Regions from separate parts of the Endozoicomonas sp. GU-1 genome, predicted to be linked through region 1. Evidence: predicted binding sites of a transcription regulator. Region 1 holds the regulator's gene; each other region holds the start of a gene.
The links. Region 1 encodes sigma-54, which starts transcription at its own class of promoters, with help from an activator protein. Its sites were predicted from a motif close to TGGCACNNNNNTTGCTNT; they were not measured.

Region 1 (3,284 bases):
CTGGCCCCGTGCACCCCGTCAAGGGTGCGCTCGGGGGTTAGGATGCGATGAATAATCATGCTGAATAAGAATGGCAACCTGATAAATCAAAGGGCATGGCCACTGGCACCCTGTTGCCTGTCCAGGGCTTTCTCTTTTCGCTTAACCAGCTGCCGATCCAACTTGTCCGAGAGCAGGTCAATGGCTGCGTACATGTCTTCGTGCTCGGCGGTGGCATTAATCTCGGCCCCGCGGGTATGCAAAACGGCTTCTGCTTTCTGCACCAGCTTTTCGACACTCAGGGTCACCTGTACATTGGTGATATGGTCAAAATGTGAACCAAGACGCTCCAGTCTTTTGATCACATAGTCGTGCAGAGCTTCTGTTACCTCGACATGATGCCCACTGATGTTGACTTGCATGTAACGCTCTCCTGAATCCCATTATCCAGATAATCACCAGTCCGCGGGATTTTTCGTACTGGCTGAGTTCGATTCTATCACTGTCGGTGCAGCTTGGAATGCCCTGAGACAAAAAAAACTGCTTTTTGAGCGGTGTATCAACTAGGGCACTAACTGCTTACGTTCATTGGATGGCGGAATATTCATGGACTCACGGTATTTGGCAATGGTGCGCCTTGCTACCTTGATGCCCTGATCCCCCAGAATCGCCGCAATTTTATTGTCACTGAGGGGTTTGCGCGGTGTCTCTTCAGCAATAAGTTTGCGGATATGGGCCCGAATGGCCGTGGAGGAACACTCCCCCCCTTCCGTGGTGCTGACATGGCTGGAAAAAAAGTACTTCAGCTCGTAAACACCCCGGGGGGTATGCATGTACTTCTGAGTCGTTACCCGGGATATCGTCGACTCATGCATCCCCACCGCCTCGGCAATATCCGCCAGCACCAGGGGTTTCATGGCTTCATCCCCTTTTTCCAGGAACTCCTGCTGATAGGCAATAATCTGGCTTGCCACTTTCATCAATGTTTCATTGCGGCTTTGCAGGTTTTTCAAAAACCAGCGGGCTTCTTGCAGATGGTTCTTCATGAACACATTGTCGCGGCTGTTATTGGCTCTCTGAACCATGGACGCATAATTATTATTAATGCGCAGTTTGGGCAGGGCGTCGGAATTCAGTTCCACCGTCCAGCGTTCCCTGATTTTCCGGACGGATATATCCGGTACCACATATTCGGCTTCTGTCTGATCAATGGTGCTGCCGGGTTTTGGGTGGAAGCTCTGAATCAGGCTGAGGGCTTCTCGCAGCTGGTCTTCTTTCAGTTTGGCATGACGCATGATGCTGGCATAATCACGGGTGCCAAGGGACTCAAGGTAACGGGTGAGCAGCTTTTCCGCATTGTTGAAATGGGGTGTTGAGGGCGGCAGCTGACGAAGTTGAACCAACAGACACTCTCTAAGGTCAATACTGCCACAACCCACCGGATCGAATTGTTGTACCCGGTGTTGCAGCACATGGATCTCTTCAATCTCCAGATCGTCCAGTTGGGATTGAAGAGAGACAAACAGGTCATCCAGCGTGCAGGTTAAATAGCCATCCGGATTAACTGCTTCGATGATCGCCAGACCAATCAGCCGGTCCCGGTCGCTCATGGGCAGCATATCCAGTTGCCATTCCAGGTGATCCTGAAGTGACTCCACAGCGGAGGATTTTGCCAGGGGGTCATAATCATCGTCACCGCTGCTGGCCGGCAGGCTGGAATACACGTCGTCCCAGGCGGAGTCCACGGGCAGTTCATTGGGAATGCTGTCTGACCATTCCGCCATCTCCTGAGGCTCAGGTTCTGAGGCTTTTTCGCTCAGATCAACGAGTTCTTCCTGTCCTTCACTGCTGGCGGTGTCCTCTGTCTGGCTATCCTCGGACTCCAGCATGGGGTTGGACTCCAGGGCCTCCTGAATCTCCTGCTGAAGATCCAGGGTCGATAGCTGTAGCAGCCGGATGGCCTGTTGCAGCTGCGGCGTCATGGTCAGCTGCTGGCCCATCTTGAGCTGTAAGGAAGGCTTCATAGGCAACCGTATACCTTTACTTCGTTTTCCGTGGAGGCTGCAGAGGCTTACTCTCCATGTGCGGCTGATTATAAACCCATAGACGTTTCTGAAACCATAGCTTTAGCAAAAAATGTGCAAAGATTGAATACGATGAAATTACGTGTGTTTTTGTGTGGGTTGTAAGCGCTTTCCGTCTTTAAAGTTCGGTCATAACGACTGTCAGAATGGTTAAAAAGAACTACCCGATCATTATTTGACATTGGTCATTTACAACCAATAGCTCAAGAAATAACCTGCGCGCAATTTAGCCATTTTCAGGATTCCCCTGTGGATATACTCATTGTCATACCCGTAGTTGCACTGGTTATCTACGCCATCGTGAAGAACTACAGTGCATCGGCTTCGCTGGCTATTGCCGGTATTGTCCTGCTAAGTGCCGCCGCGGTGATGGGGATAAAAGATATTCTGCCAGCGGCCAAGGCCACCGGTTTTATCCCCTTTGACCTGTTTCAACTGATGAACACGGTATTCAGCTTCCGCATGGCCAGCCTGGGTCTGACCATCATGGCCTGTGGTGGTTTTGCCAGCTATATGTCCCATATCGGTGCCTCAGAAGCGCTGGTTCGACTGGCCGTCAAGCCCATCAGCCGTTTTCGCTCACCTTATATGGTACTGGCGCTGTGTTATCTGCTCAGTGTTGTGCTGCAAATGTTCGTCACCTCGGCAACGGGCCTCGGTCTGCTGTTGATGGTGACGCTGTATCCGGTGCTGAGAAATATCGGTTTAAGCCCGGCTTCAGCGGTTGCCGTGATTGCTTCTCCGGCGGCATTTGAAATCGGTGTCACCCAGGTGAATGCCAATTTTGCCGCCAGCCAGTCCGGACTGGAAATTACCGAATACTTCCTGGATTATCAGGCCTGGATCACCTTCCCCATGGCGCTGGTGGCGGCGGCCCTGCACTTTGTCTGGCAGCGTCGGTGCGATCTGAAAGATGGCTACAGGGTTGCCGAGCATGTGGGTGAGGGCATCGAACCTACAGACGGTGACCAGAAAGACCCGGCCCCGGCATTCTATGCGCTGCTGCCCATGATTCCTTTCTTCCTGTTGTTGATCTTTTCCAAAATGATGGTGTCGTCTATCAAAATGAACCTGGTCATGGCCATGCTGATCAGCGTATTTGTCGGCATGCTCTGTGAAGTGATCCGTACCCGGAAAATGAAACAGTCCCTTGATGGCTTTGATCAATTCCTCAATGGTATGGGCGCTGTTTTTGGTCCGGTGGTAGGTCTGATAATCGGT
Region 2 (3,284 bases), 200 kb from region 1:
GGGTGGTTTGGAGGCAGGGGCAGCTTAAGCGAAACCCGGGAAACCTGTCGGGGCAGATTAGCCTCAACAGGTTTTGAGAAATGAGCCAGTCGTTGACTTGGTAAACGGGGAGCCGTTGCTTTTGGAGAGGCGTCGGGCATTAGTCGGGGACGATTGGATTTGATGGATACACCGGACGACAATAAAGGGTCCTGACTATCAGGGCGCAGGCCGGAAACTGGTGGAGATTGCAAAGATGACGCACCTTGATCCGGGCAACTGAATGGATAACCCGGGGAGCATTGTGGATTTGGATTATAGATCCCGGTTGACGTCAACATGGGGGGCGTTTCTTTACAGGGCTGGGGTTGATTTGTGAAGTGCCTGTTATCCGCAGGGGCGGAATGCATTACCGGGTTCATATAGCAGTGTGTTGTCTCTGTTGCGTTGATATTCCTTTGTTGTAATTGAGTAGTGATACTCTGCCCGGGCATCATTGACATTGGTCCAGACTGACACAAACCCGGAGTTGGCGTATTGACAACAAGGGGCTGGGTTGTATCTGTGACTAAAGTACCTTCTCCTCCGTTAAAATTCAAAAAAGAAGGAAAACCATTGCCCATTGATGAAGGAAAATTATACATGCCCTGAAAACTACCCTGAATTTGTAATAGTAACTTAATATTATGACCTTTTGATTAACTATAAGTTCAAAAATGTATTTGCTATGAAAACTGAATGATAAGCACCGCTTCCAGCTCTGGAAGCGGCAGGTTTTGAGGCTCTGAGTAGTTGGTTAACTGCTTAGATTGGTTGATGGGCAGAGCCGGTTTTCACATGGGTAAAATAGAGTGGCAAGCCAACCAGAAACAGACCGCCAAACAGGTTACCCAGTGCGGTTGGCAGTTCATTCCAGATCAGGTACTCCGACACCGTGAAATCACCGCCCATAATCATGGAGAAGGGGAACAGGAACATGTTGACAATGGAATGCTCGAAGCCCATGAAAAAGAACAGCATTATAGGCATCCACATGGCCATCATTTTACTGGTCGCTGATGTGGAGATCATGGCACCAACAACACCCATGGATACCATCCAGTTGCAGAGCATGCCCCGGATAAAAATAGTGATCCAGCCTGAAACACCATGTTCTTTATAACCGACGGTGCGTGACTCACCGATACTGCTGACCTTTTCTGCAATAGCCCCTCCGTCAATGCTATAGCCGTAAGTGAGGATAAAAGACATAAAGAAAGCAACCGTCAGTGCACCCGCAAAGTTGCCAACAAACACCATTCCCCAGTTTCTAAAAACCCGTTGCGCTGTAACACCCGGACGCTTATCCAGATAAGCCAAAGGCACCAGGGTAAATACACCCGTCAATAGATCAAACTTCATCAGGTACAACATAATGAAGCCCACCGGAAACAGCATGGCACCGACCAGCGGTGAACCGGTTTTAATGGTCACGGTGATGGCAAACATTGCCGCCAGTGCCAGGATAGCCCCTGCCATAAATGCACGGATCAGGGTGTCTTTATTGGACATGAACACTTTGGACTCTCCAGAGTCCACCATTTTGGTCACAAACTCGCTGGGTTCTAAGTAAGCCATAAATCCCTTTCCTTGAGGTCAGTTAATAGATATTCCATTGATGCTTACGCAAAGTTAGTGCCAAGGTTTTTTTCAAGGGATAATTCAATAATTTATAGAGAAAAAGTGATGCTGATAAGGCTACATTCTATGTAGGTAAGCCAGAAATTGGGGATATTTGCACTGCAACGATACACACCAGAGCAGATATTCATGCATTCCATAATACACTTATTGGTTTAAACAGGTACCAATACCGTTTGAATTATGATCAGCATTAACCAGTACCATTCTGATACTGTCGTTTTCTTAGCCTGGTCAGGTGGGAGAACACACCATGAATATTGTCGTGTACAGTGGCAATTGTCGTATCCGTTCACTAGCCTGATCGTTCAAGTTAAAAGTGCCTGTGTGCCGTGAAAATGCTGACGGTAACTTCTAATGATGTAAGACAGGAGCGAGCTGACTAATATGACTCCGGCCAATATCACGTCATCCAATCCCGTTTCCTCTCATGACGTTAGCAGCGAAGGTAAGCAGGTGGCTGCCGACGAAGCGGATCTGAAAGTCTGGCAAGAAGGCAGTTCGTCAAAAGCCCGGAAAAATAAAAAAAAGAAGAGGCGCTCAGGTGCTTCTGATAAGCCTTTTTCAGGTGCAGCCCCCTGTGCATCGCGATACCTGGATAACCCGGACTATCCTGCCGTCCAGGAGCAGCAGACCAGGCCCGACAGGGGGCTGAAGTCACGTCATTGCCAGCGCTCAACCAAGACAGCTGCATCGTCTGTTGTTACTGCCAGAGGTCGTGATTCTTCTGATTTTCAGTTAGCTGCCCGACCAGAATTGAGCAAGGCGAAATTGACACCTGCGGAGTTCAGGCCTCGATACAAGACGCCATTGGTTGATATCGGAGCCAATCTCGTCGGACACAGGTTTGGTGACTTGTCCCGGGTTATTGCCAATGCTTCCCGATCAGGCGTCGGTCGCATCATGATAACGGGTACTTCTATTGCTTTAGCAATAGAGGCGCAGAAAGCCGTGGATAAATGGCTGAAGCAATCTCCGCATGCTACCGGGGCCGCTGGAGCCTGTGCGTCTGCCGATTCCTCCCGATGCTCTTTGTATTACACAGTGGGATGCCATCCACACAAAGCCAGGAATTTTAAGCAAGATGGTGGCATACCGGAAATGAAAAAAATAATGGAACGGGGCGGCAGCCACTGTATTGCAGTGGGTGAGTGTGGATTGGACTATGTGCGTGAGTGGTCTCCCAAAAATGTCCAAAGAGATGTGTTCAGGGAGCAGTTGGAGCTTGCGGTACAACTGAAAAAGTCACTGTTTTTGCATGAGCGGGGTGCCCACAAGCAATTCATTGAAATTCTGACAGACTACATACATCAACTGTCTTCTCCAGCCATGGCCTGCGTTCATTGCTTCACCGGTAACAGTGAGCAGCTGCAGGCCTATCTTGATCTGGGCTGTTCCATCGGGATTACCGGTTGGATTGGTAACACGCGTAATAAAGATCTGGTGGGTGCGCTGCGCTCTGTCGGTTGGGAGGCTCTGCGTGACCGGCTGATGGTTGAGACCGATGCACCGTTTTTAAAACCTTATCTGGTTATGCCCCGGCAGCCAGATCAGCACAGGGGGGCTCGTGGCAAAGGACGAAGTGATAATGAACCGGCCAATCTGCCCTATGTGATCCATGCGCT
Region 3 (3,284 bases), 1.3 Mb from region 1:
GCGACACCGCCAACACCGGCCGCGATAAAATCAGCAGCAGGAACAGGAGAAAGCGGGCTGGCAGACTGTGAACCACCCGCCGGAGGTTCTGATTCATAATACATCCCTATATGCCCATTCCTCCCTTACGGGAGGAGGAGGGCATGATTGTCATATCATCTTTATAAATCAGTAGTTCTGGCCGGAGCAGACGCCGGTTTCCAGGTTATAGTTGCCGCACTTAACCGGTGCCGACCAGTCAGCAACAATTTTGGAACTTTCCGGCAGGAAGTCAGTCCAGGCATCGCCAATAACGCCACCTTTGGTTTCCCAGACAATCTCAAACTGACCATCATCCTGAATCTCACCAATCAATACCGGCTTGGTCAGATGGTGGTTGGTATTCATCACCGCTGTGCCACCGGTCAGGTTAGGAACGGTAATGCCATACATCGCTGAACGCACTGAATCAACGTTGGTGGTACCGGCCTTCTCAACCGCCTCAACCCACATATTGAAGCCGATGTAAGTGGCCTCCATCGGGTCATTGGCAACACGCTCTTCATCCTTGATAAAAGACTGCCATGTTTCAATAAATTCGTCGTTGGTGTCACTTTCAGCACTCATGAAATAATTCCACGCCGCCAGGTGACCTACCAGTGGCCCGGTATCAATGCCAGAAAGTTCTTCTTCACCCACCGAGAAGGCAATCACCGGAATCTCTTCAGCCGAAACCCCCTGGTTTCCCAGTTCCTTGTAGAATGGGACATTGGCATCGCCATTGATGGTGGAAATCACCGCGGTCTTTTTACCGGTATTACCAAACTTCTTGATATCAGAAACAATGGTCTGCCAGTCTGAGTGACCGAACGGCGTATAATTGATCATGATGTCAGCATCTTTGATGCCTTTGCTTTTCAGGTAGGATTCCAGAATTTTGTTGGTGGTTCTTGGATAAACATAGTCGGTACCGGCCAGAACAAAACGGGTGACCGCGCCACCCTCTTCGCTCATCAGGTAATCCACCGCCGGAATGGCCTGCTGGTTGGGTGCCGCGCCGGTATAAAACACATTTTTCGAGGACTCTTCCCCTTCATACTGAACCGGGTAGAACATCAGACCATTCAGCTCTTCCACCACCGGCAGTACCGATTTGCGGGACACGGAAGTCCAGCCGCCAAAAATAACATCGACGTCTTCCTTAACCAGCAGCTCCCTGGCTTTCTCGGCAAACAGGGGCCAGTCCGAGGCCGGGTCAACGACCACTGCCTCCAGCTTCTTGCCAAGCACCCCACCATTTTTATTCTGCTCTTCCACCATCATCAACACGGTATCTTTCAGCGTGGTTTCACTGATGGCCATGGTGCCGGAAAGGGAGTGAAGCACCCCAACCTTAATGGTGTCTGCAGCCTGAGCCATTACTGACCATGACAGTGCGGCAGTAGCCACCGATGCCGTTAAAAAGTTCCTGGATAGTTTGTTTAACCGGTTGTTCATAGCTTCCCCGCTATCTATTGTTCGCTGTTCGTTTCCTGAACAGGGGATAGCAAGAGGTGTGCCATGGTCAGTTTCAGTGCTTGCGCCATGGGAAAGCGGGCTGGGAAAGAGAGCCTCCGCCCTGAATTTTCCAGACCGGCAGGCATTCGCCGGAAACAACAGGGGGTACGCCATATTTTGGCGCGCCTTGCAGGCATATTAACTAACGCCGCACCAAATCAAGGCATTCATAATGACCATTTGGTCAGGTATTATGTCGGCGACAAGTGACGTATTCAGTGAAATACTGTGTCTGGCACAGGTTTTGCCATTGATCACAAAAAGATCACCAATAAATGATCCCGGATAAGAACAAGCACAAGGCTGTAATATGCAAGCATCATCGGGTGAGACAGAGAGCAACCAGAGCAGCAGGCCTGATAGCGCCGGGGCATCGTCGTCGGGTTGGCGTGCCGGGTTAGACGTAGAACTTAAACACCTGAATGGCCGTACCCTGATGGGGAGAACCCGCCATTATGGGCCGCTGCGCATTCAACGTCCTTTCTGGCCGGAAGGCAAAGGCCTGACCCATCTTTATATTCTGCATCCTCCCGGTGGTCTGGTGGCCGGAGATGAACTGGTACAGCGCTTTGCCATCAGAAAAGGTGCCCATGGGCTGGTCACAACCCCGGCTGCCGGTAAAGTCTATTTCAACGGCAATGGTCAACTACAAAAACAGACAACGCATATCACAGTCAGCGACTCAGCCTCCATGGAGTGGCTGCCTCAGGAAACCATCCTGTTTAATGGTGCCATTACCGAGCTTGATACCCGCATTGAACTGAACGGCGATGCGCTCTTTGCAGGCTGGGATATTATCTGTCTGGGTCGAACCGCCAGCGGTGAGCAGTTTACCCGTGGGCAACTCACCCAGCATCTCACCCTGACCAGGGACAGCAAACCGCTCTACCTTGACAGGCTCGATTTTGCTGCCGGGTCAGCACTGCCCACGTCCCTTCTGGGGCTCAATAATCACACGGTCTTGGGCACCTTCCTGATCACTCTGGAAAGCCCGCCAGACTTATCCGGCCTGCACAGCCAGCTGGTCGATAAAGGCTGGCACCGGGTAACCGCCATCACCTGGCGGGCCGGTGTGTTTATTGTGCGTTACCTGGGCGATTCATCAGAACAGGCCAGAACCATTTTCACCTGGATTTGGGAAGCTGAGAGAGAACGATTCAATGGCCGAAAAGGGTGTCGGCCACGCATCTGGAATACCTAAATTAACGAATAATTAAAGCAGGATCTCACTATGGAACTTACCCCCCGGGAAAAAGACAAGCTGCTTCTCTATACCGCAGCACTGGTTGCCGAGCGTCGTTTAGGGCGCGGGGTCAAACTGAACTACCCGGAAGCCATTGCGCTGATCTCCATGCATATCATGGAGGGTGCCCGTGACGGTAAAACCGTGGCCCAGTTGATGAATGAAGGCCGTGAAGTGATCACCCGTGAGCAGGTGATGGACGGTATTCCGGAAATGATCCACGAGGTTCAGGTGGAAGCCACCTTCCCCGATGGTACCAAGCTGGTCACCGTCCATAACCCCATAGCCTGAGGATTGTTCATGATACCAGGTGAAGTGATTGCCTCTGCCGACCCCATTGAGATTAACGTCGGCAGGGAGACCCTGACCCTCTCGGTGGCCAATACCGGTGACCGTCCTATCCAGGTGGGTTCCCACTACCACTTTTATGAAACCAACCCCGCCCTTGCTTTTGACCGTGAGCAGACCCTCGGGTTTCGCCTGAATATCCCGGCAGGGACGGCTG

Region 2: the regulator sigma-54 is predicted to act here: its motif matches at 1,642-1,659, upstream of O3276_RS11730 (formate/nitrite transporter family protein).
Region 3: the regulator sigma-54 is predicted to act here: its motif matches at 1,770-1,787, upstream of O3276_RS16645 (urease accessory protein UreD).

Annotation. Positions count from the first base shown of each region.
Region 1 covers NZ_CP114771.1:2,666,446-2,669,729, reverse strand. The annotation lists gene O3276_RS11020 (PTS sugar transporter subunit IIA) at 1-22, opposite strand, end outside; gene hpf (ribosome hibernation-promoting factor, HPF/YfiA family) at 87-401, opposite strand; gene O3276_RS11010 (RNA polymerase factor sigma-54) at 543-2,003, opposite strand; gene dcuC (C4-dicarboxylate transporter DcuC) at 2,313-3,284, shown strand, end outside.
Region 2 covers NZ_CP114771.1:2,861,749-2,865,032, reverse strand. The annotation lists gene O3276_RS11735 (hypothetical protein) at 1-623, opposite strand, end outside; gene O3276_RS11730 (formate/nitrite transporter family protein) at 784-1,596, opposite strand; gene O3276_RS11725 (TatD family hydrolase) at 2,047-3,284, shown strand, end outside.
Region 3 covers NZ_CP114771.1:3,982,709-3,985,992, reverse strand. The annotation lists gene urtB (urea ABC transporter permease subunit UrtB) at 1-97, opposite strand, end outside; gene urtA (urea ABC transporter substrate-binding protein) at 169-1,398, opposite strand; gene O3276_RS16645 (urease accessory protein UreD) at 1,847-2,737, shown strand; gene O3276_RS16640 (urease subunit gamma) at 2,768-3,070, shown strand; gene O3276_RS16635 (urease subunit beta) at 3,080-3,284, shown strand, end outside.